DNA from 4 places in the Streptomyces sp. NBC_01013 genome. Region 1 is predicted to be linked to each of the others. Evidence: riboswitches for the same ligand, from Rfam matches in the RefSeq annotation. Region 1 holds a riboswitch; each other region holds the start of a gene.
What was found. Region 1 has a riboswitch for thiamine pyrophosphate ahead of thiO (glycine oxidase ThiO). Riboswitches for the same ligand answer to the same signal wherever they lie in the genome.
Positions count from the first base shown of each region.

Region 1 (5,398 bases):
GTTCGTGACCGAGCCCACGGCGCGGACCAGGCCGAAGTCGGCGACCTTGACCCGGCCGTCGTCGCCTATCAGCACGTTCTCCGGCTTCATGTCCCGGTGGACGAAACCCGCCCGGTGCGCGGCCCCCAGCGCGGCGAGCACCGGCTCCAGGATGTCCAGCGCGGCACGCGGCTGCAGCGCGCCGCGCTCACGCAGCACATCGCGCAGCGTGCACCCCGCCACGTACTCCATCGCGAGATAGACGTACTGACCCTGGGCACCCTGGTCGAAGACCGCGACCACGTTGGGGTGCGCGAGCCGGGCCACCGACTTGGCCTCGCGGATGAAGCGCTCGACGAACGAGGCGTCGGTCGCGAGTGCCGGATGCATCACCTTGAGGGCGAGCACCCGGTCGAGCCGGATGTCCATGGCCCGGTAGACCGTGGCCATGCCGCCCACGGCGATGCGGGCATCGATGCGGTAGCGGCCGTCGAGCAGCTGCCCGACGAGAGGGTCCTGGAGGGTCGTATCCACGCAGCCGAGTCTACGAGGCACCGCGGACACGACCGACTGGCCGCAGCCCTACTGCAGCCGACCCGTGACAGGGACATGCGATCCCTCGTCATGGAAGGGCCGCGCCCCGGGGGGTCGGGCCGCGCTGTGGCACGGACATGAGATCCCCCTCACGCACCCCCGCCGGCCGGGCTCAGAACGCCGGGCGCTCCGGATCCAGCGCCGCCCGCCCCGCCACCGGCGAGGAGGCCTCGGCGAAGTGGCGGCGGGGGATCCGCCCCGCGCGGTGGGCGAGCCGCCCACCCGCCACCGCGTGGCGCATCGCGGCGGCCATCAGCTCCGGCTCCTGGGCCCGGGTCACCGCCGACGCCAGCATCACGGCCGCACATCCCAGCTCCATCGCGAGCGCCGCGTCCGACGCCGTGCCGGCGCCCGCGTCCAGGATCACGGGTACCCGTGCCTGCTCGATGATCAGCTGGAAGTTGTGGGGGTTGCGGATGCCCAGGCCGGACCCGATGGGGGAGCCGAGCGGCATGATCGCCGCACACCCCACGTCCTCCAGCTTCCGGGCCAGCACCGGATCGTCGTTCGTGTACGGCAGCACGGTGAAACCGTCGTCCACCAGTGTCTCCGCGGCGTCCAGCAGCTCGATGGGGTCGGGCAGCAGAGTGCGCTCGTCCGCCACCACCTCCAGCTTGACCCAGTCGGTGCCGAGCGCCTCGCGGGCCAGCCGGGCGGTGAGCACCGCCTCACCCGCCGTGAAGCAGCCCGCCGTGTTCGGCAGCACGCGGATGGAGAGCCGTTCCAGTACGGAGAGCACGGAGCCCTGCACGGTCGGATCGAGGCGGCGCATCGCCACGGTCGTCAGCTCGGTACCGGACGCGATCAGGGACCGCTCCAGGACGTCGAGGCTGGGCGCCCCGCCCGTCCCCATGATCAGCCGGGAGCCGAAAGCGGCGCCGCCGAGCGGGAAGAGGTCGTCGGACATGGTCAGCCTCCCTGGACCGCGGTGAGGACCTCGACCCGGTCGCCGTCGCTGAGCGCGGCCGTGGGCCACTGCCCGCGGGGTACGACGGTCTCGTTCAGGGCGGCCGCGACGCCCGAGGGCGCGCCGGTCAGCGAGGCGACCAGGGTCCCCAGGGTGGTGCCCGGCGCGACGGCGACGGCCTCGCCGTTCACGGAGACGTTCACGGAGGCGTTCGCGGACACGTTCGCGGCGGCGTTCCCGGAGCCGCTCGCGGAGCCGGGAAGCGCGGTGGGGTCGGTCATACGGGCTGCTCCTGACGTACGGGGGCGGCGGCGGGCGAGAAGCGGCCGGGGGAGAAGGGGCGGGCCACGTCGGGCAGCACGCCGTCGGCCAGCAGCTGCGCCATGGCGTCCCCGGTGACGGGGGTGAGCAGCACCCCGTTGCGGTGGTGGCCGGTGGCGAGGTGGAGGCCGGGCAGCGCGGTGCGGCCGAGCAGCGGGGCGTTGTCGGGGGAGGCGGGGCGCAGACCGGCGCGAGTCTCGGTGAGCGGCAGCTCGGTGATGCCCGGCACCAGTTCGTGGGCGTCACGCAGCAGTTCGTACACACCGCCCGCCGTGACCGTGGTGTCCCAGCCCATCTCCTCGCTGGTGGCGCCGATGACCAGCTCGCCGTTCTCGCGCGGGACGAGATAGACGTGGCTGCCCCGGACCACCGCCCGCACGGTGCGGGACAGGAAGGGGGCGTACGCGGTGGGCACGTGCAGCCGCAGCACCTGGCCCTTCACCGGGCGGACCGGGGGCAGGACGTGCTCCGGCACGCCCGCGAGCCGGCCGCTGAGGCTTCCCGCGGCAAGCACGACCTGATCGGCTCCCGCCTCCGTACCGTCGGCCAGCACGGCTCCGGCGGCACGGCCGCCCGTGACCGAGAGCCGCTTTGCCGGTTGGCGGTGGAGGACGACCCCGGCCCGCTCGCACGCCGTCAGCAGCGCGGCGGCCAGGCGTCGCGGGTCGACCTGGTGGTCGCCGTCGACCCGCAGTCCGCCGCGTACGCCCGGCGCGAGCATCGGCTCCAGGCGCCGGCACTCCCGGCCGGTGAGCCACTCCGACTCCAGTCCCGAGCGGCGTTGCAGAGCGTGCAGCTCGCGCAGGTGGGCGCGGTCGTCGGCGTCGAGCGCGACGGCCAGGGTGCCGCAGGCGCGAAAGCCGATGTCCTGTCCGCTCGCCGCCTCCAGTTCGGCCGCGAACAGCGGATAGCGCGCGGCGGAAGCGACATTGAGGCCGAGCAGCATCTCCTCGCCGTAGTGGAGTTCGGTGACGGCGGCCAGCATCCCGGCCGCCACCTGGGCGGCCCCGCCGCCCGGGTCGGGATCGACGACCGCGGTGGCCAGGCCGCGTTGTGCGGCCCGCCAGGCGACGACCAGGCCGATGATGCCGCCCCCGATGACGAGAACGTCGGACCCGTTCCCACGGTGTGTGCGCATGGGCGTCCAGCCCCTCCCTTCGCCGGCATGACCCGGATCAGGTTCGTACGGTCGGAGGCCGTCCAGCCTCCCTCTCAGCCCGGTACGCCAGGGCTCCCGCGAGTGATGTGCACGGCCACCCTAAACCCCTGGCCCGCGCCCCCGGCAAGGGAGCCGCCGGTGCCGCGGGCGAGGGCACGGGCGATGCGGTCCGGCAGCGATGATCCGGACACCGACTTCCTGACGCAACGTCAGGTGTTTAAGGTGGGCTGGTGGACGAGCAGACCGGACAGCAGCAGACAGAGCCGCGGCAGAGCCGCCGCGTCGTGATCGCCGGAGCGGGCATGGCGGGCGTGCAGACCGCCGTGGCCCTGCGCGAACAGGGCTTCACCGGCCCCGTCACGCTGATCGGCGCCGAACCGCACCAGCCGTACGACCGCCCACCGCTGTCGAAGGCGGTCCTCCTCGGCAAGGCCGAGGACTCGGCGTTCGACATCGACTTCGAGGCGCTGGACATCACCCTGCGGCTCGGCCTCGATGTGACCGCGCTGCGCGCGGCCGACCACGAACTGGACACCCCCGACGGGCCCGTCCCCTACGAGGTCCTGGTCATCGCCACCGGAGCCGAGCCCCTGACGCTGGCCGGTTCCGAGGGCGTGCCCGGGGTCCATCTGCTGCGCACCCTGGACGACGCCGCCCGGCTGCGGCCGGTCCTCGAACGGCAGCACGACGTGGTGGTCGTCGGCGCGGGCTGGATCGGCGCCGAGTTCGCCACCGCCGCCCGCGCGGCCGGCTGTGCGGTCACCGTCGTGGAGGCCGCCGACCGCCCGCTCGCCGGCGCCCTGCCCGCCGAGGTGGCCGCCCCCATGGCCGGCTGGTACGCCCAGAGCGGCGCCGCACTCCTCACCGGCGCACGGGTCGCCCGCATCGAACCCGGCCGCGTGGTCCTGGCCGACGGCCGCACCCTCCCGGCGGGCGCGGTCGTCGTCGGCATCGGTGCCCGGCCCGCGACGGGCTGGCTCGCCGGATCCGGGATCGAGCTCGGGCCGGACGGATCGGTGACCGCCGACGCCTCGCTGCGCACCTCGCTCCCCGATGTGTTCGCGGTCGGGGACTGCGCCTCCTTCCCCTCGGCCAGGTACGGAGAGCGGCTGCTCGTCCACCACTGGGACAACGCCCTCCAGGGCCCCCGGACCGTCGCCGCCGCCGTCGCTGCCCCCCTCGCCGGCCCGGAGGGCGGTGGGCCGGCCCCGGTCTACGACCCCGTGCCCTACTTCTGGTCGGAGCAGTTCGGCCGCTTCGTCCAGTACGCGGGCCACCACACGGGGGCCGACGCCCTGGTGTGGCGCGGCGACCCGGCCGAACCGGCGTGGACGGTGTGCTGGCTGCGCGACGGCGCGCTCGTCGCCGTACTGGCGGTCGGCCGTCCGCGCGATCTGGCGCAGGGACGCAAACTCGTCGAAACCGGCGTGGAGCTCGCCCCCGAGCAGGTTGCCGACCCCTCCGTTCCCCTGAAATCGGCCACGCTCTGACGGCCGTACGGCCCCCGTACGGTCGGCCCGGGTACCGACTGTCGGTCCGGGATGGCACGCTTGTCCCCGTGACCGAGATTGACGCAAAGATCGATGCTCTCGTCCCTGCCTGGCTCCACCTTCCCGACATCGCCGAAATGTTCGATGTCCAGGTGACGCGCGTGCGCCAGCTGGTCAAGGAGGGCCAGCTCATCGCCGTACGACGTGGTGAGAACCGGGCGCTCCAGGTGCCTGCCGCCTTCATCGACGGCGACAAGGTGGTCAAGGGCCTTTCGGGGACCCTGACGCTCCTGAGGGACGACGGCTACTCCGACGAGGAGATGCTGGAATGGCTCTTCACCCCCGACCCGAGCCTGCCGGGTACGCCCGCGCAGGCGCTGAGTGAGAATCGCGGCACGGAGGTGAAGCGCCGCGCCCAGGCGCTCGCCGTCTGACCGACAGCCGCACAGGGGATGCGGGCCGCACGTCGCGGCCCGCATCCCCTGCGGCGCCGCACCGAACCACCGTCATCGTCGTCCCCGGGGGAACCGCACCATGTCCACGCCTCGCGCCCTGCTGTCCGACGCCCGGCTCTACCTGTGCACGGACGCCCGCCGGCGTCAGGGCGACCTCCCCGCGTTCCTCGACGCGGTCCTCTCCAGCGGGGTGGACATCATCCAGCTGCGGGACAAGGGCATGGAGGCGGCCGAGGAACTCGAACACCTCGCGCTCTTCGCCGACGCCTGCAAGCGTCACGGCAAGCTCCTCGCGGTCAACGACCGGGCCGACGTCGCCCACGCCATCGGCTCCGATGTGCTGCACCTGGGCCAGGGTGACCTGCCGGTCCCGGCCGCCCGCGCGATCATCGGCCAGGACGTGGTCATCGGCCGCTCCACGCACGCCGAGTCCGAGGTGGACGCGGCCGTCGCCGAGCCCGGCGTCGACTACTTCTGCACCGGCCCCTGCTGG
Region 1 is NZ_CP108687.1:6,162,158-6,167,555, forward strand. Features, by position in the region: gene pknB (Stk1 family PASTA domain-containing Ser/Thr kinase) at 1-513, opposite strand, end outside; gene OG538_RS26840 (thiazole synthase) at 686-1,480, opposite strand; gene thiS (sulfur carrier protein ThiS) at 1,483-1,683, opposite strand; gene thiO (glycine oxidase ThiO) at 1,758-2,939, opposite strand; TPP riboswitch at 2,937-3,049, opposite strand; gene OG538_RS26855 (NAD(P)/FAD-dependent oxidoreductase) at 3,263-4,450, shown strand; gene OG538_RS26860 (Rv2175c family DNA-binding protein) at 4,519-4,884, shown strand; gene thiE (thiamine phosphate synthase) at 4,985-5,398, shown strand, end outside.

Region 2 (5,398 bases), 4.0 Mb from region 1:
CCCTCGCGGCGGGCAGGCCGATGGAGTCCCGCATCGCGCTGGTCGACACGGTGGAGGAAGCGCCCGAAGCGCTCGCGCGGCTGTCGGCGAAGTAGCCCCGGTACTGAGGCGACCGCACCGTCCCGGGGGGCTCAGCTCCCGTCCGGCTCACCAGCGCCGCGCACACGGCCAGGCCCCCTCAACCTGCCTGTCGCGAAGGCCGAGCCGCGGGAGCGGGCAAAGGCCGTGACCCTCCCGCACGAACCGGGACCGCGCGTGGCCGTGACCGGTGCGGGCGCGTTACCCCGTAGGCCTCTGGCGGCCGGCCGCGCGTCCGGTCACGGGGCGACGGGCAGCACGACGCTCTCCGCCGCGGCGAAGGTGACGCCGACCTGTGCCCCCTCGTCCGGAGTGCTGTTCAGCGGGCACTCCGCCTCCAGGGCCGGACCGCGGTCCGGGCGCAGCTGCACAGCGACGTGGTTGCCGCGGAAGGTGCGCGCGCCCACGGTGCAGCGCAGACCGTCCTGCGGGCCGCCGATCATGACCCCGGCCGGACGCACCAGCAGATCGCAGGCCCCCTGCGGGGAGCCGGCCGGCACCGGCACCTCGCCCCAGTCGGTGTCGGCGGTCTCACCGGTGACCATCGCGTCCACCACGTTGTCGAAACCGAGGAAGCGGGCGACGAAGGCGGAAGCGGGACGCTGCCAGACCTCCAGGGGCGTGCCCACCTGCGCGATGTGTCCGTCACGCATCACGACGACCCGGTCGGCGAGTGCGAAGGCCTCGCCCTGGTCGTGGGTGACGGCGAGCACCGTCGTACCCAGCCGGCCGAAGAGCGTGCGCAGTTCGACGACGAGGCGTTCGCGCAGGCTGCGGTCCAGCTGGCCGAGCGGTTCGTCCAGCATCAGCAGTTTGGGCCGGGGGGCGAGGGCGCGCGCGAGGGCGACGCGCTGCTGTTCGCCGCCCGAGAGCGCGGCGACGGCCCGTCGTTCGGCACCGGGAAGCCCCACCAGGTCGAGCAGTTCGCCGACCCGACGGTCCTGCTCGCTCCTGTCCACACCGCGCATCCGCAGCCCGAAGGCGACGTTCTCGCCGACGTCCCGATGCGGGAAGAGCTGGTGGTCCTGGAACATCAGGCCGAGCCCGCGCCGATGGACCGGCACCCCGTCCTGGTCCGCGCCGTCGAGCAACACCCGCCCGCCGTCGGCCTGCTGGAGTCCGGCGACGACGCGCAGCAGGGTGGACTTCCCACTGCCGCTCGGTCCCAGGACACAGACGATCTCGTGCTCGGCGACCTCCAGGTCCACCGCGTCGAGCGCCGCCCGCTCACCGAAGCGCACGGTGGCCGATTCCAGCGTCAGCATCTCTAGAACTCCCCGGATCGGTCCGTACGGATACGTTCGAGCAGCAGCAGTGACACCGCGCACACGAGCATCAGAATGGTGCTGAGGGCCATCGCCTGGCCGTAGTTGAGCTCCCCGGACCGGCCGAGCAGCCGGGCGACGGCCACCGGGAGCGTGGGACTGTCGGGCCGCGCGATGAACACGGTGGCCCCGAACTCGCCGAGTGACACAGCGAAAGCGAATCCGGCGGCGACCAGCAGTGCCCGGCGCACGAGCGGCAGATCCACCTCACGCCAGGCCCGCCACGGGGAGGCGCCGAGCACCGCGGCGGCTTCGCGCAGCCGCCCGTCGACCGCTCTGAGGACCGGCAGCATGGTGCGGACGACGAAGGGCACTCCGACGAGCGCCTGGGCGAGCGGCACCAGGATCCAGGAGGTACGCAGATCCAGCGGTGGCTCGTCGAGGGTGATCAGGAAGCCGAAGCCGACGGTGACGGCGGAGACGCCGAGTGGCAGCATCAGCAACGCGTCGAATCCCCGGACGAGCCGCCCCGCCTTCCTGGTCAGGGCCGCGGCCGCCAGTCCTCCGACGAACAGGGCGATGAGGGTGGCGACCAGGGCGTAGCGCAGGGAGTTCCCGATCGCCTCGATCGGTGCGACCAGGAACGTTCCGCTGTTCGCCTCCGCCGAGGCCAGCGCACGGTAGTAGGCGAACCCGTGGCCGCCGGACACATCGAGCGACCGCTCCACCAGGACACCGAGCGGCAGCAGAATCAGCACCAGCACGGTCAGCAGCACGCCTCCGAGCAGCGCCCACTGGCCCGCTCCGCGCGGCCTGCGGGACGTCTGAGCCGGATCGACGAGCTTCAGCGCGGTCTCCCTGCGCCGCACGGTCCACGCGTGCACGGCCAGCACGGCGCCGACCGCGACGAACTGCACCAGGGTCAGCACGGCAGCCGTGGGCAGGTCGAGCAACTGCGCGGTCTGCCGGTAGATCTCCACCTCCAGCGTGGAGAAGCCCGGTCCGCCGAGGATCTGCACGACACCGAAGGAGGTGAAGGTGAACAGGAAGACCATCAGCGCCGCGGCAGCCACGGCGGGGCCGAGCGCGGGGAGGGTGACACGGCGCCAAGCGGCGAAACGCCCCGCGCCGAGGACCCGCGCGGCCTCCTCCTGCCGGGGGTCGAGCTGCGCCCAGAGTCCACCGACGGTGCGCACGACGACGGCGTAGTTGAAGAAGACGTGGGCCAGCAGGATCGCCCACACCGTGGTGTCGAGCCGCACACCCCAGAGCCCGTCGAGGAAGCCGCCGCGGCCGAGCAGCGCGAGGAACGCCGTGCCGACGACAACGGTCGGGAGGACGAACGGCACGGTGACGACCGCCCGCAGCACCTGCTTGCCGGGGAAGTCGAACCGCGCGAAGACGTACGCGCCCGGCAGCGCGACCAGCAGGGTCAACGCGGTCGAGGCGAGGGCCTGCCAGAGCGTGAACCAGAGGACGTTCTGGATGTCCGGCCGGCCCAGCACCTCGCCGAACCGGCCGAACTGCCATACGCCTTCGGCCTTGAGCCCGCGCCCCACGATCGCGGCGACGGGATAGGCGAAGAACAACGCGAAGAACGCCACGGGCACGGCCATCAGACCGAGCCGCACCGCGCCCCCGCGCAGGGACCGGACGCGCGCGGCCTTCCCGCGCGCGCCCGGTCCGCGTGCGGGAGTCTTCGCTACTTCACTACGAGCGAGGACCATGACTGGACCCACTGCTCACGGTTCTTGGCGATCTCGTCGGGGGCGACGGTCGTCGGCTTGTCGACCGTGGCACCGAACTTCGTGAAGAGGTCCGGCACCTTCGCGCCCTTGGTGACCGGGCTGACGAACATGTTGAGCGGCATGTCCTCCTGGAACTGCTTGCCGATCAGGAAGTCCAGGAGCGCCTTGCCACCCGCCGCGTTCTTCGCCCCGTCGAGCAGGCCGGCGAACTCGATCTGGCGGAAGCACGTCCCGGTGGCGACGCCGGTGGGGGCGGTCTTCGGCTGCGGGTCCGCGTACAGCACCTCGACGGGCGGGCTGGAGGCGTAACTGACGACGAGCGGCCGGTCCGCCTTGGCCTTCTTGCCGCCCGCGGAACCGGAGAACTCCTCGTTGTACGCCTGCTCCCAACCGTCGACGACCTTGACGCCGTTGTTCTTCAGCTTCTTCCAGTAGTCCTGGTAGCCGTCCGCGCCGTAGGTGGCAACGCTGCCGAGGAGGAACCCGAGGCCGGGCGAGGAGGTCGCGGCGTTCTCGGTGACGAGGAGGTTCTTGTACGCGGGCTTCGCCAGGTCCTCGAAGGACTGCGGCGGAGCGAGCTTCTTGTCGGCGAAGTACTTCTTGTCGTAGTTGACGCAGATGTCGCCGGTGTCGACCGGGGTGACCCTGTGCTTGTCGTCCAGCTGGACGTCGGCCGCGACCCGGTCGAGGCCCTTGGCCTCGTACGGCGTGAACAGCCCGTTGTCGAGGGCGCGCGAGAGCAGGGTGTTGTCCACGCCGAAGAACACGTCGCCGCGCGGCGAGCCCTTGGTCAGGATCTCCTGGTTGAGTGCCGCGCCCGCGTCACCGCTCTTCAGCACCTTGACGGTGTAACCGGTCTGCCGGGTGAACTCCTTCAGCACGCCCTTGGAGGCGTTGAAGGAGTCGTGGCTGACGAGGGTGACGGTCTTGGAGCCCGTGCCCCGGGTTCCACCGGAACCCGATGCCGAGTCGTCGGAGCTGCCGCATCCGGTGAGCGCGGTCGCGCCGATTGCGGCGGCGACGGCCGTCACCGCGATCTTCCTGGTGGTGCTCATGTGATTCCTCCTGGGTATGACCAGGAAGAGACGCGGCCCTGCCCGCACCGGCGGAAACCGGAAGCGGGCAGGGCGCAACAGCTTGAGTAAGGTCCGAACTTCCTACCCGGAATGACCCGGGCGAGGTTCAGAGGGTCTGCGGCCAACCTGTTCTCGGTGCCGCACTCTCAGCGCTGTGGCGCTCCCCTGTCGGAATATGAAGTTGCTTTCGAGCCCAGGCTACACGGCCGATTTCGGCCTCAGCGCTCGGATGCCGCCAGCTGTCCGCAGGCCCCGTCGATCTCCTGGCCACGAGTGTCCCGCACGGTCACCGGCACCCCGTGGGCGGCGATCGCCTCGACGAACGCCTTCTCGTCCTCGGGTCGAGAAGCGGTCCACTTCGATCCGGGCGTCGGGTTGAGCGGGATCAGGTTGACGTGAACCCGCTTGCCCTTGAGCAGCCGGCCGAGCCGGTCGCCCCGCCACGCCTGGTCGTTGATGTCGCGGATCAGCGCGTACTCGATGGAGATGCGGCGGCCGGACTTCTCCGCGTACTCCCAAGCGGCGTCCAGGACCTCGCGCACCTTCCACCGGGTGTTCACGGGCACGAGCGTGTCACGCAGCTCGTCGTCGGGGGCATGCAGCGAGACGGCGAGACGGCACTTGAAGCCCTCGTCGGCGAATCGCAGCATCGCGGGGACGAGGCCGACGGTGGAGACGGTGATCCCGCGCTGCGAGAGGCCGAGCCCGTCGGGCTCCGGATCGGTCAGCCGACGGATCGCGCCGACCACGCGGTTGTAGTTGGCGAGCGGTTCGCCCATACCCATGAAGACGATGTTGGAGAGCCGGGCCGGTCCGCCCGGGACCTCGCCGTCGCGCAGCGCCCGCATACCGTCGACGATCTGGTGGACGATCTCGGCGGTGGAGAGGTTGCGGTCGAGCCCGGCCTGCCCGGTGGCGCAGAACGGGCAGTTCATGCCGCAGCCGGCCTGCGAGGAGATGCACATCGTGACGCGCTCGGGATAACGCATCAGCACCGACTCGACCAGCGTCCCGTCGTGCAGCTTCCACAGCGTCTTACGGGTGGTGTCGTCGTCGCAGCTGATGTGCCGGATCACGGACATCAGATCGGGGAACAACGCCTCGGCCAGCTTGTCGCGCGATCCGGCGGGGATGTTGGTCCACTCCGACGGGTCGTGCGCATACCGCGCGAAGTAGTGCTGCGAGAGCTGCTGCGCGCGGAAAGGCTTCTCGCCGGTCGCGGCGACTGCTT
Region 2 is NZ_CP108687.1:2,209,211-2,214,608, forward strand. Features, by position in the region: gene OG538_RS09360 (LOG family protein) at 1-95, shown strand, start outside; gene OG538_RS09365 (ABC transporter ATP-binding protein) at 318-1,343, opposite strand; gene OG538_RS09370 (ABC transporter permease) at 1,346-2,959, opposite strand; gene OG538_RS09375 (thiamine ABC transporter substrate binding subunit) at 3,046-4,146, opposite strand; TPP riboswitch at 4,228-4,344, opposite strand; gene rlmN (23S rRNA (adenine(2503)-C(2))-methyltransferase RlmN) at 4,386-5,398, opposite strand, start outside.
Region 2: linked by a shared signal. The riboswitch ahead of OG538_RS09375 (thiamine ABC transporter substrate binding subunit) and the one ahead of thiO (glycine oxidase ThiO) in region 1 are both predicted to bind thiamine pyrophosphate.

Region 3 (5,398 bases), 2.1 Mb from region 1:
GCCGTGCAGGAGCTGATGGCGGCCTACGGCGGCCGACGCGTCGTCCATGGTCACAGCCCCATTCCCTACCTTCTGGGCGAGGTCGGCTCCGAGGACGGCGAGGACCGGTCGGGGCCGCTGGTGGACGGACCGCACGTGTACGCGGACGGGCTCGCCATCGCCATGGACGGCGGAGTGACCATGGCCGGAAAGCTACTGGTCGTCCAACTCCCGCTGCATGACTGACGTTCTCCGGGGAAGACGCATCCCGACCTGAACACGCGGACCACTGGGCCTATTTCCGGAAACCCCCTGTCACCCCGTGCCGTGGGCGCTCTACCATCGGCGTATCAGTAGCAGGCTCTCCTCCGTTTCCGCCCGACTGCCCGGCTAGAACGGGCACGCAGGCCCTACGGAGCATCGGGGGATGCACATGAACAGCGCTCCGCACCTGCTGACCGAGGACCGGCCCGAGTACGAGCGGATCCTCGACGACGCACTGCGTCACGCCCATGAACGACCGGATCTGGCCGCTGTCGGAGAACGGCTCAACCCGGTGCAGTTGCGCACCATGGCGATGGCCGCCACGGCGCTGATCACGGCGGCTGCGGCCACCGAGTACGAGCACTACGTGAAGGCTCGCGAGGAGATCCGCGCTGCGGCCGCCCGGGACGAGGGCGGTGAACCCGACACGGGCCAGTCCGGCGCCCACCAGTCGGGCGCCGGCATAGGAGCCGTCATCACCGTGCTGGCCCCGATGCTGGCAGGTACGGCCGCGGTGATCTTCCTGCTCATCGGCTACATCCTCAAGGCGCTCGACCCGCCTCCCTCGTTCGCGGACACCATGGTGGGCGCGGGCTGGTTCTTCACGGCGGCCACGGCGGCCGCGATCCTCGTCGCCGCGGTCGGTCTTCTCCTCACCGCTCTGCGCAACGGCTCGACCTCGCCGGCCGACGAGGAGCAGGGTGAGGAGCTGCCGGAGGACGTGGCCCGCGCCAGGGAGGCCTGGCGGCACGCCCTGCTGGAACGCGGGATCCTGCCGTTCCTGAGGGACGCACTCGCCGACCCGGGGGCCGCCCCCGCCGCGCGCATCCCGCACCGCTCGGCCAACCGCATCCCGAAGATCGGCTACAGCAGGCCGGACTTCTCCAGCCCGGACGACGGCCCGGCCGCCGCGCCCCGCCCGACGTTCACCAGTCCGGACTTCACCAGTCCCGACTTCGGGGGACCCGAACACGAGCTGGACTGACGGGTTCAGGGGCTCGGGAGGCCCGTCGCAGGGCCTCCCGAGCTCCGGGACCTACTCCGCGATGGGCAGATAGACCCGGTTGCCCGCCTCCGCGAACTCCTTGGACTTCTCCGCCATCCCCGCCTCGATCTCCGCCTGTGAACCGCCGTGCTCGCGCCGGATGTCCTGGGAGATCTTCATCGAGCAGAACTTCGGGCCGCACATCGAGCAGAAGTGCGCCGTCTTCGCCGGTTCGGCCGGCAGCGTCTCGTCATGGAACTCCCGTGCGGTGTCCGGGTCGAGGGCCAGATTGAACTGGTCCTCCCATCGGAACTCGAACCGGGCGTCCGACAGCGCGTCGTCCCACTCCTGCGCCCCCGGGTGGCCCTTGGCCAGGTCAGCCGCATGGGCCGCGATCTTGTAGGTGATGACCCCGGTCTTCACGTCGTCCCGGTCAGGAAGACCGAGGTGCTCCTTGGGCGTCACGTAGCAGAGCATCGCCGTACCCCACCAGGCGATCATCGCCGCACCGATGCCCGAGGTGATGTGGTCGTACGCCGGCGCCACATCGGTCGTCAGGGGGCCGAGGGTGTAGAACGGCGCCTCCTCGCAGATCTCCTGCTGGAGGTCGATGTTCTCCTTGATCTTGTGCATCGGAACGTGTCCGGGACCCTCGATCATGGTCTGGACCCCGAACCGCTTGGCGACCGCGTTCAGCTCGCCGAGCGTACGCAGCTCCGCGAACTGGGCCTCGTCGTTGGCGTCCGCGATCGACCCGGGCCGCAGCCCGTCGCCCAGGGAGTACGTCACGTCGTACGAGGCAAGGATCTCGCAGAGCTCCTCGAAGTTCTCGTAGAGGAACGACTCCGTGTGGTGCGCGAGGCACCACGCCGCCATGATCGAGCCGCCCCGGGAGACGATGCCGGTCTTGCGGCGCGCCGTCAGCGGCACGTACGGCAGGCGCACGCCGGCGTGAACCGTCATGTAGTCGACGCCCTGCTCGGCCTGCTCGATGACGGTGTCCTTGTAGATCTCCCAGGTCAGCTCCTCCGCCCTGCCGTCCACCTTCTCGAGTGCCTGGTAGAGCGGCACGGTGCCGATCGGCACCGGGGAGTTGCGAAGAACCCACTCACGGGTGGTGTGAATGTTGCGGCCGGTGGACAGATCCATGACCGTGTCGGCGCCCCACTTGGTCGCCCAGGTCATCTTGTCCACCTCCTCCTCGATGGAGGACGAGACCGCGGAGTTGCCGATGTTGGCGTTCACCTTCACCAGGAACCGCTTGCCGATGATCATCGGCTCGATCTCCGGGTGGTTGACGTTGGCCGGCAGAACGGCCCGGCCCGCGGCGATCTCTTCGCGCACGGTCTCGGGCTCGACGTTCTCCCGGATCGCCACGTACTCCATCTCCGGGGTCACCTCGCCCCGCCGGGCGTACGCGAGCTGGGTGACGGGGCGCCCGTCCCGGCTGCGCCGGGGCTGTCGGGGACGGCCGGGGAAGACGGCGTCCAGATTGCGCAGCCCACCGCGCGGTGACGTGTGCTTCAGCCCGTCGTCCTCCGGGCGTGCGGGACGGCCCGTGTACTCCTCGGTGTCGCCGCGGGCGATGATCCAGTTCTCCCGCAACGGCGCCAGTCCCCGGCGGACGTCCGTCTCGGTCGAGGGATCGGTGTACGGCCCCGACGTGTCGTACAGCGTCACGTCCTTGCCGTTGGTGAGGTGCACCTGACGGACCGGCACCCGGAGGTCCGGGCGTGAGCCCTGGACGTACCCCTTGTGCCATCCGATGGACTTTCCGGCCTCGTCGTTCTCATTCGAGGCAGGCGTGCGCGTGTCCGATGTGGTCATGAGACCTACTCCCTACGCCGGCATTACCCGGTAACAGGTTCGGCGGTCGGCGCAGCGAGTCCCGTACGGACGTACGGAGATCAGCGCCCTCTCAGCCCGGTGCTCCGAGCTCCCGCGTGTGCAAAGGTGCCACCACGCTAGCGCCCTCATCGGCCGACTGAACAGAGGGCCCTTCCGTAGTTGCGATGATCGGCCGGTGACGTCCCCTCATAGCGACTTCGAAACACAGGCCCATCAGCACGCGCACACGCACAGCCACGGGCCCGCCGCTCCCGTCTCCGGCCATCTGCGCAAGGTGATCGCCGCCGTGCTGATTCCGTTCGCGGCCGCGGTCGTCGTCGGGCTCGTGGTCCTCTGGCCCGGTGGTGCGCCGGCGCACGAGCGCACCGGTGTCGGCTTCGACCGGCAGACCCAACAGGGCAAGGTGGTGAACATCGACAGAGTCGACTGCAAGGACGTGAACGCCTCCCAGCTGCCCCTCAGCGTTGAGACCGCACCGCCCACGGGCGAGCGGGCCGAAGGGGCCGCCCTCTGCAAGAAGGCCACCGTCGAGATCACGAGCGGGCAGGACAAGGGCCGGAAGTTCGTCGAGGTCGTCCAGCCCGACGCGCCCCGGCAACTACGGGACGGGCAGGGGGTGGTCGTCGCCTACGCCCCCGACGCGCCCCATGACCTCCAGTACTCCGTCACCGATGTGAACCGGAAGTTCCCGTTGATGCTGCTGGCCGGGATCTTCGCGCTGGTCGTGGTCGTCGTGGGCAGAATGCGCGGGGTAATGGCCCTGGTGGCACTCGCCCTGTCGTTCGCCATCCTGACCCTGTTCATCCTTCCGGGGATTCTGCAGGGCTCGAACCCGCTGGTCGTGGCAGTCGTGGGGGCAAGCGCCATCATGCTGATCGCCCTCTACATCTGCCATGGACTGACAGCCCGCACCTCCGTCGCCGTCATCGGCACCCTGATCTCGCTGCTGCTGATCGGGCTCCTCGGCTCGCTCTTCGTCGGCTGGGCGACTCTGAGCGGGAACACCGACGACAACACCGGCCTCATCCACGGCCTGTATCCGCACATCGACATGAGCGGACTGCTGCTGGCCGGCGTCATCATCGGTTCCCTGGGGGTGCTCGACGATGTGACGGTCACCCAGACCTCGGCGGTCTGGGAACTGCACCAGGCGGACCCGACGATGAGCGCGAAGGATCTCTACCGGGCAGGCATCAGGATCGGGCGCGACCACATCGCCTCAGTGGTCAACACCCTGGTGCTCGCGTATGCGGGCGCCGCGCTTCCACTGCTGCTGCTGTTCTCGATCGCCCAGAGCGGCGTGGGGACGGTGGCCAACAGCGAACTGGTGGCGGAGGAAATCGTGCGCACACTGATCGGCTCGATCGGACTGGTCGCCTCGGTACCTGTGACCACCGCGCTCGCGGCACTGGTCGTCTCCGCGGACCGCACCGGACTCGCCGCAGATTCCGGAGCTCCGGCATCCGCGCGAAGCGGCAGGGGGCACCGCCGCCGGACGAGGTCCTGAGTGCCCGGACACGGAGAGCGATTCACCCGTTCGGCAGGTGTGCTGTTCGACCGGCATACAGGCCATGGGCACCGCCTTCGTCAGCCGGCGTTCTGCTCCTCGGCCAGAATCCGTCCCAGTGCCTCTTCCAAATTGCCCTCGAAATCACCCAGCGTGCACTCCTGGCCGAGCGGCACGAGCTTGTCCGTCCGGTCGAGGAATGCCACCAGGGGTGCCGTGCCGGCCCTGAACAGCGCACGGTCGGCGCCCACCTGGAGCCGGATGTGGACGTCGGAGAGGCCTTCGGGCTCCGTGGGCCCGATGTGCACATCGCCGTCACCACTGGGGCTGTTGAGACCGTCGAGCAGCAGCTCACGGCCGAAAGCCCAGGTGACGGGGGCGTCGCCGGGCAGATGGAAGGTCATCCGGATCGCGTACGGATCGCACACTTCGTACCGGAGCTCCACCGGGATACGGAAAGAGAGCTCCTCGGAGACGAGGAAGCTCATCATGACCTCAGCTTGAACCGACTCGCGCATCGTTCAACCCCGCAGTAGATGAATCTGGCCAGGAATGATCCCCCATGGCCCTATTGACGCCATCGTGGTGCACCCGATAGCAGATCACAAGGAGTGATTTTTCAGATACTGATAGAGAACACGAACGAACGCAAGAGGCTGGCCACTTCGGAACGTAGTCGTTCGACTGCGGGGAGCAACCGTTCTTCCTGGTCAAGGGGGACCGAAATGGCCATTGCGGCAGCCGTGAATCCGGCCGTGATCGGGATGGCCGCGCAGACCGTTCCCAGGGCGTACTCCTGTCGTTCGATGACAGGT
Region 3 is NZ_CP108687.1:4,111,421-4,116,818, forward strand. Features, by position in the region: gene OG538_RS17785 (metallophosphoesterase) at 1-225, shown strand, start outside; gene OG538_RS17790 (hypothetical protein) at 407-1,228, shown strand; gene thiC (phosphomethylpyrimidine synthase ThiC) at 1,280-3,055, opposite strand; TPP riboswitch at 3,048-3,181, opposite strand; gene OG538_RS17800 (YibE/F family protein) at 3,252-4,583, shown strand; gene OG538_RS17805 (SsgA family sporulation/cell division regulator) at 4,664-5,101, opposite strand; gene OG538_RS17810 (IclR family transcriptional regulator) at 5,203-5,398, opposite strand, start outside.
Region 3: linked by a shared signal. The riboswitch ahead of thiC (phosphomethylpyrimidine synthase ThiC) and the one ahead of thiO (glycine oxidase ThiO) in region 1 are both predicted to bind thiamine pyrophosphate.

Region 4 (5,398 bases), 5.5 Mb from region 1:
CCGGGCACGGGTACTACGTGCTCGTCCCCAACATCTTCTACCGCACCGGCACGGCACCGGTGATCGCACTACCCGAGCACATCGGAGACGAGGTCCGCACGACGGTCTTCGAGCAGCTGATGCCGTTGATCGAGGCGCACAGCGCCGAACGCGCGCTGAGGGACGCCGACGCCTACCTGCGGTTCCTCACGGACCAGCCAGAGGTCTGCGCCGGACCGGTCGCGGTGACCGGCTACTGCATCGGCGGCCTCCTTGCGGTGCGCACCGCCGTGGCCCACCCCGGCGAGGTGGCCGCCGTAGCCGGATTCCACGGCCCCGTGGGCGCCGACGGGCCCGACAGTCTGCGCCGTCTCACCGGAGAGGTCTATTTCGCTCATGCCGAGGCCGACCTGACCCCCGAGGCCCTCGCCGAACTCAACCAGAAGGTCGAAGCCTCGGGCGTCACGTACACCTCCGAGGTCTATCCCGGCACCGTCCACGGCTTCACCATGTCCGACACCGATGCCTTCGACTCAGCCGCCCTGCAACGCCATTGGGACGGTCTGCTGCCCCTTCTCGACCGCACCCTGGCCGACAACTGAGGCTCCGGCCGTGGAATCCGTGTCCGGAGACCACGGCCTCGGAGTCGGCCCGTACCGGAACGTCCCGCCGCGTCAGGGGCGGTGGCGCAGGCGAAGTGGTGCATAGACCGCCAGGGCCACGAGGAACGCCACACCGTAGGCGAGGTCCGCCCCGTGCAGCGCCTCCGCGACCGGACCCACGTACAGGCTGGTGCTCATGAAAGGCACCGCCGCCGCGAAGCCGAGGGTGAAGGCGGTCAGCGCCGGCCACCACGGCTGCGGGCGGGAGGTCTCGGTCGCCAGGTCGATGGGGGAACCGCCGCGGGCCTTGGCCCGGACGATCCAGTCGACGGCCACGATCGCGACGAACGCGGGGATCCAGTAGCCCACGAGAAGCAGGACGTTCTGGAAGCGTGCCGTGGTGTCGGCCGCATGCATCCACAGCACGAGCGGGAATCCGAGTGCGGCGGCGAGTGCCGCGGCCACGGGACGCGGCAGGCGGACCCCCATCGTCTGCAACGCCAGCGATCCGCTGTAGTCGTTCATGGCGTTGCTGCACAGTGCGGCCAGCGCCACGGCGAGCAGTCCGAACGCTCCGAGGGCGCCCCCGCCGAGCAGTGTGTCGATGCCGCGGGCGGTCTGGTCGGTGAACACGGACGCGCCCCACAGGCCGAGGGCCTGGACTGCCACGAAGGAGGAGCTGATCCCGAGGAGCGTGCACCAGAACATGTGCGGCCGGGACGCCGTGCGCGGCAGATAGCGGCTGAAGTCGCTGGCGTACGGCGCCCAGGACAGCGCCAGGCTCAGGGCGATCGTGCAGGTCAGGACGAAGGCGCCCGCCCGGTCGGCGCCGTGCGCCGTGCCGGTGGCGGCGGGGTGCACACCGTTCAGGAGCTTCGTGGAGAGCGCGGCGAACGCGGCGGCGAGAGCGAAGGTCATCATGGTTTGGAGCCGGTGGATCACCTCGTACCCCAGGACGCCGAGCGCACCCTGGGCAGCCATCATGACCAGCACACCCAGCCAGAACGGCCAGCCGCACAGCTGGGCCAGCGCGTCACCGCCGAACAAGCCGATCAGTGCGTCCCAGGCGATGGACGACAGCCATTGCAGTGCGCCGGGCAGCACGACACCCCTGCCGAACGCCAGCCGGGCGAGAGGTAGTTGGCCGGCGCCGGTCTGGCTGCCCCAGGTGCCCAGATACGCGGTGGGCACGGCACCGAGGAGCGTGCCGAGCGCGACGGCGGTGAGCGCCGTGGCGAAGTCCAGGCCCAGCGCGATGCCGACGGTGCCGGTGAAGACGCCGGTCATCGTCAGGTTGGGGGCGAACCAGACCGTGAACAGCCTTCCGGGCCTGCCGTAGCGGCGGCCCTCGGGCACGGGGGCTATCCCGTGCGCTTCGATGCGCAGATCGCCGGCGGCAGTGGGCATGCGCCCGTGGAACGCGGGCTGCGGGGCCGCGGCTGCGTGTTCGTCCTGGGCATGCGGCAATGACATGAAGACATCCCTCCGCCAGTGCTAACTGGTTCAGGTTCGACGGGTGTGTTCTCAGCCCCTGTGCGGGGCACCCCGTGTCCGGTGCGGCGGCCAGAATAGCCGGACGTGCGCGGGTCGCGGTGCGGCGGGTCGGACAGCGAACGCGCAGCGGAAGCCGCCGTGCCCGATCGTGCTGTCACGGGTGTTGGAGGTCTGCGCGGCGATTAGCCTGCGGTGGGGCGGCGCCGGCTTCGGGTCGGAGCCGGGCTCGACGGCTGCGGGACGTACAGCGGGCCCCGGCCGGATCACGTACCAGCACGTCCGGGCAGCCGTTCCGCGCGCAGGGTCGTGCCCGTCCCGACCGCAGGAGCGCCGGGGCGGGCACGGCGGTCCCCGCTCAGCCGAAGAGCTTGGCGACGTATGCCGAGAGATTGGCCTTCGTGCGGTCGATCTGCTCCTCCACGGTCAGCGACTCCTTGAAGCGGGCGCCCGAGGCCACGGCCTTCTTCCCCCGTACATAGAGCGAGCACGCCAGGTCGGTGCACATGTACAGACCCACCGAATTGCCCTCGCGCCCGGCCGGGCCCGCCTTGCGGGCGGTCTGCAGGGAGACTCCGCTGCCCGGGTGCGTGGTCAGACACAGTGAGCACATGCTGCGGTGGAGGAAACCGCGCTGCTGGGAGGGGAAGCGCAGCGAGATTCCGGTCGGCCGGCCCTCGTGCTCGGTGACGATGTAGCTGCGCCCCGGGGCAGAGAGATCACGCCACCCCAGGAAGTCGAGATCGTCCCACGGCAGCTCGTCGAGATCGCGGGGCAGCGGCAGACGCCCGGCTTCTCCCTTGGAGCAGTTGACGAACGATGTGCGGATGTCCTGTTCGGTCACGGCCTTCATACGGACGACGCTAACTCTGCCTATGAGCCCTAGGCAAATGATTAATTGATTTAGGGCTATGCCTGTGTGCTCTCGGTCACGATGTCCAGCCGGTGCACGGGAGGGTGCGTGATCCCGAGATCGGGGCGCCAGGCGGCGAGGATCTGCGCCGTGGGGTGGAAGAGCGGCGCCGGCAGGTCCTCGGGCCGGATCCACTGCCAGGTGCTGATGAGATGGGGTTCCGTCACCTGCACGGTGGCGTCCCGGGAGGTCAACAGCGCGGCCATGGTCACCCGGTTGATCCCCTGCACCGCGTCGTGCAGCATCGCGAACACGCGTACCTCGTGCTCGGCGGCCTCCAGCCCCGTCTCTTCCCGGAGCTCACGTACTGCCGCCGCCGCGATGGACTCGTGCGTCGGATCGACCTTGCCGCCGGGGAGCTCCCAGGTGCCGCTGTGATGCCGCCCGAGGAGGATCCGTCCCTGCCCGTCCCGCACGATCACGCCGACACCCAGAGCCGCTTGGGCCAGGGGCGGGCGGGAGTTGCGGGCGGGGATCTGCGAAGTCGCTTCGCTGTCCATGGTGTTCCTCGTGGGATTCGGTGACCGGTACGGGGCACCGAGCCTACGTGCGGGGCCGGTGTCCGGCGGGCGGTCACACGGCCAGTCGCAGCGAGGTGGCCGAGATGCCGAGCCGCACGGTCTGCCCCCACGTCAGCTCCAGCGCGTCCGCCTCCATGCCATCGCCGAAGACCACCAGCCGGTCGGACTCCACGGTCAGCCGCAGCCCCTGCCCGCGGCCCAGTTCGCCCGAGACGAGCGAGGTGCCCGTGGCCGGTGACGGCCAGGCCTCCCGGACGAACCAGAGCAGCCGGGGGTCGGACGGACCGGGCAGGGGCAGGGCGCTGCGGCGTTCCTGCCACAGGGAGCGCAGCCACCCGGTGGCGCCGGTGCCGGTGCCGACCAGCACGCCGGACGAGGCCTGCGGTTCGGTGGACGAGGCATGCGGCCCGGCGGGGGAGTCCGCCGGCCCTACGCCGAGGCGGTAGCGCGCGGTCTGGTGCCCGGACGGGCCGAGGTAGATCTCGTTGAGCGCCACGAGCCGCTGCGTGTCGTCGGCCACCGCCTCGACCATGGTCAGCTCGTCCGCGGGGGCGCCCGGGGCCACGGCGGCCCGTAGCAGCGCTGCCGCGTCGGCCGGGCGGTGGCGCACCAGAACGCCGGGATTGCGGCCGGGGTCGGTGTCGATGCCCACGACCGGCTGCCCGGAGAGGTACTTGGCGGCGTTGGCGACCAGACCGTCCTGGCCGACGACGACCACCACGTCCTCGGGTGCGAACAGGAACCGGTCCAGGTCCGCCCGCTCCACCCGGGAGTGGCGCCACTGGAGCGGAACGGCAGCCGCCACGTCGGCCAGGGCCTGCCGGGTCCGTTCGTGCCGCCGGGCCACGTCGTCGATGGACCGGCCCCGGCTGGAGAGGAAGAACGCGGCCTGACCGTGCGTCCCGTGCCGGGCCAGCAACTCCTCGTACTCGGTGGTGCGGTGGACCAGGACCGCCCTCGGGGCCAGACTCACGCCCGGGTCTCCGGTGAGGTCCGGCCGAGCTTGGTGAGCAGGCCCGTGAGGACGTCGGGGGAGAGGGTGAGGCTGTCGATGCGCGGCAGGTTCTCGGCGAGCCGGGTCGCTGCCAGTGCGTGCAGGGTCGCGGCCTCCACCTCGCCGTGCACCCGCAGCCAGGCCGCCTGTGACTCGGCACGGGCCGCGCCGACCTCACGGGCCGCTTCGGCCTCGGCGCGGGCGAGACGCACCTTGCGCGCCGCCTCCGCCTCGGCGCGCACGCCGTCGGCCGCCGCGTGCTCCTCGGCCTCACGGCGGGTGTTGGTGCCGCGTTGCTCGACCAGCTGCTCCTCGCGTCGGGCGAGCTCGATCTGGCTGGCCAGTTCGTTCTCCGCGATCGTCCGCTCGCGCTCGACGGCCACGGCCCGGCGTTCGTAGGTGGCCCGGTCGGCCTCCTGCTGGATCTGCTCGCGGGCGGGCGTGCGCAGCGCGCGTTCCACTTCGGCCTCGGGGCGGATGGCGACGACGCGCACCGCCACCACGTCGATGCCGGTGGCGGGCAGCCGGGGCTCGTCGGCCAGGCCGGCCGCCACCCGTTCGCGTACCGCGGCGACACCGTCCACCAGCGCGGCGGCCAGCGGGGTGCGGGCCAGGACGTCCAGGGTGTGCTGCTGAGCCGTCTCGGTGAGCAGCGTGGCGATCTGCTCCAGCGGGGCGCCGCGCCAGGCGCCGGTGTCGGGATCGACGGAGAAGTCGAGGCGTGCGGCAGCCTCGGCCGGATCGCTGATCCGGTACGTGACCGTGGCCTGCACGGTCACGTCCTGGAAGTCGGCCGTGCGGGCGTGGAAGGCCATGGCCAGTTCGCGGTCGTTGACCGGCACCTCGGAGAGCGCGGCGCTCAGCGACCGGTACCAGAAGCTCAGTCCCGCCCCGTCGT
Region 4 is NZ_CP108687.1:615,349-620,746, reverse strand. Features, by position in the region: gene OG538_RS02680 (dienelactone hydrolase family protein) at 1-581, shown strand, start outside; gene OG538_RS02675 (purine-cytosine permease family protein) at 654-2,054, opposite strand; TPP riboswitch at 2,045-2,139, opposite strand; gene OG538_RS02670 (FBP domain-containing protein) at 2,431-2,925, opposite strand; gene OG538_RS02665 (NUDIX hydrolase) at 2,982-3,485, opposite strand; gene OG538_RS02660 (hypothetical protein) at 3,559-4,479, opposite strand; gene OG538_RS02655 (SPFH domain-containing protein) at 4,476-5,398, opposite strand, start outside.
Region 4: linked by a shared signal. The riboswitch ahead of OG538_RS02675 (purine-cytosine permease family protein) and the one ahead of thiO (glycine oxidase ThiO) in region 1 are both predicted to bind thiamine pyrophosphate.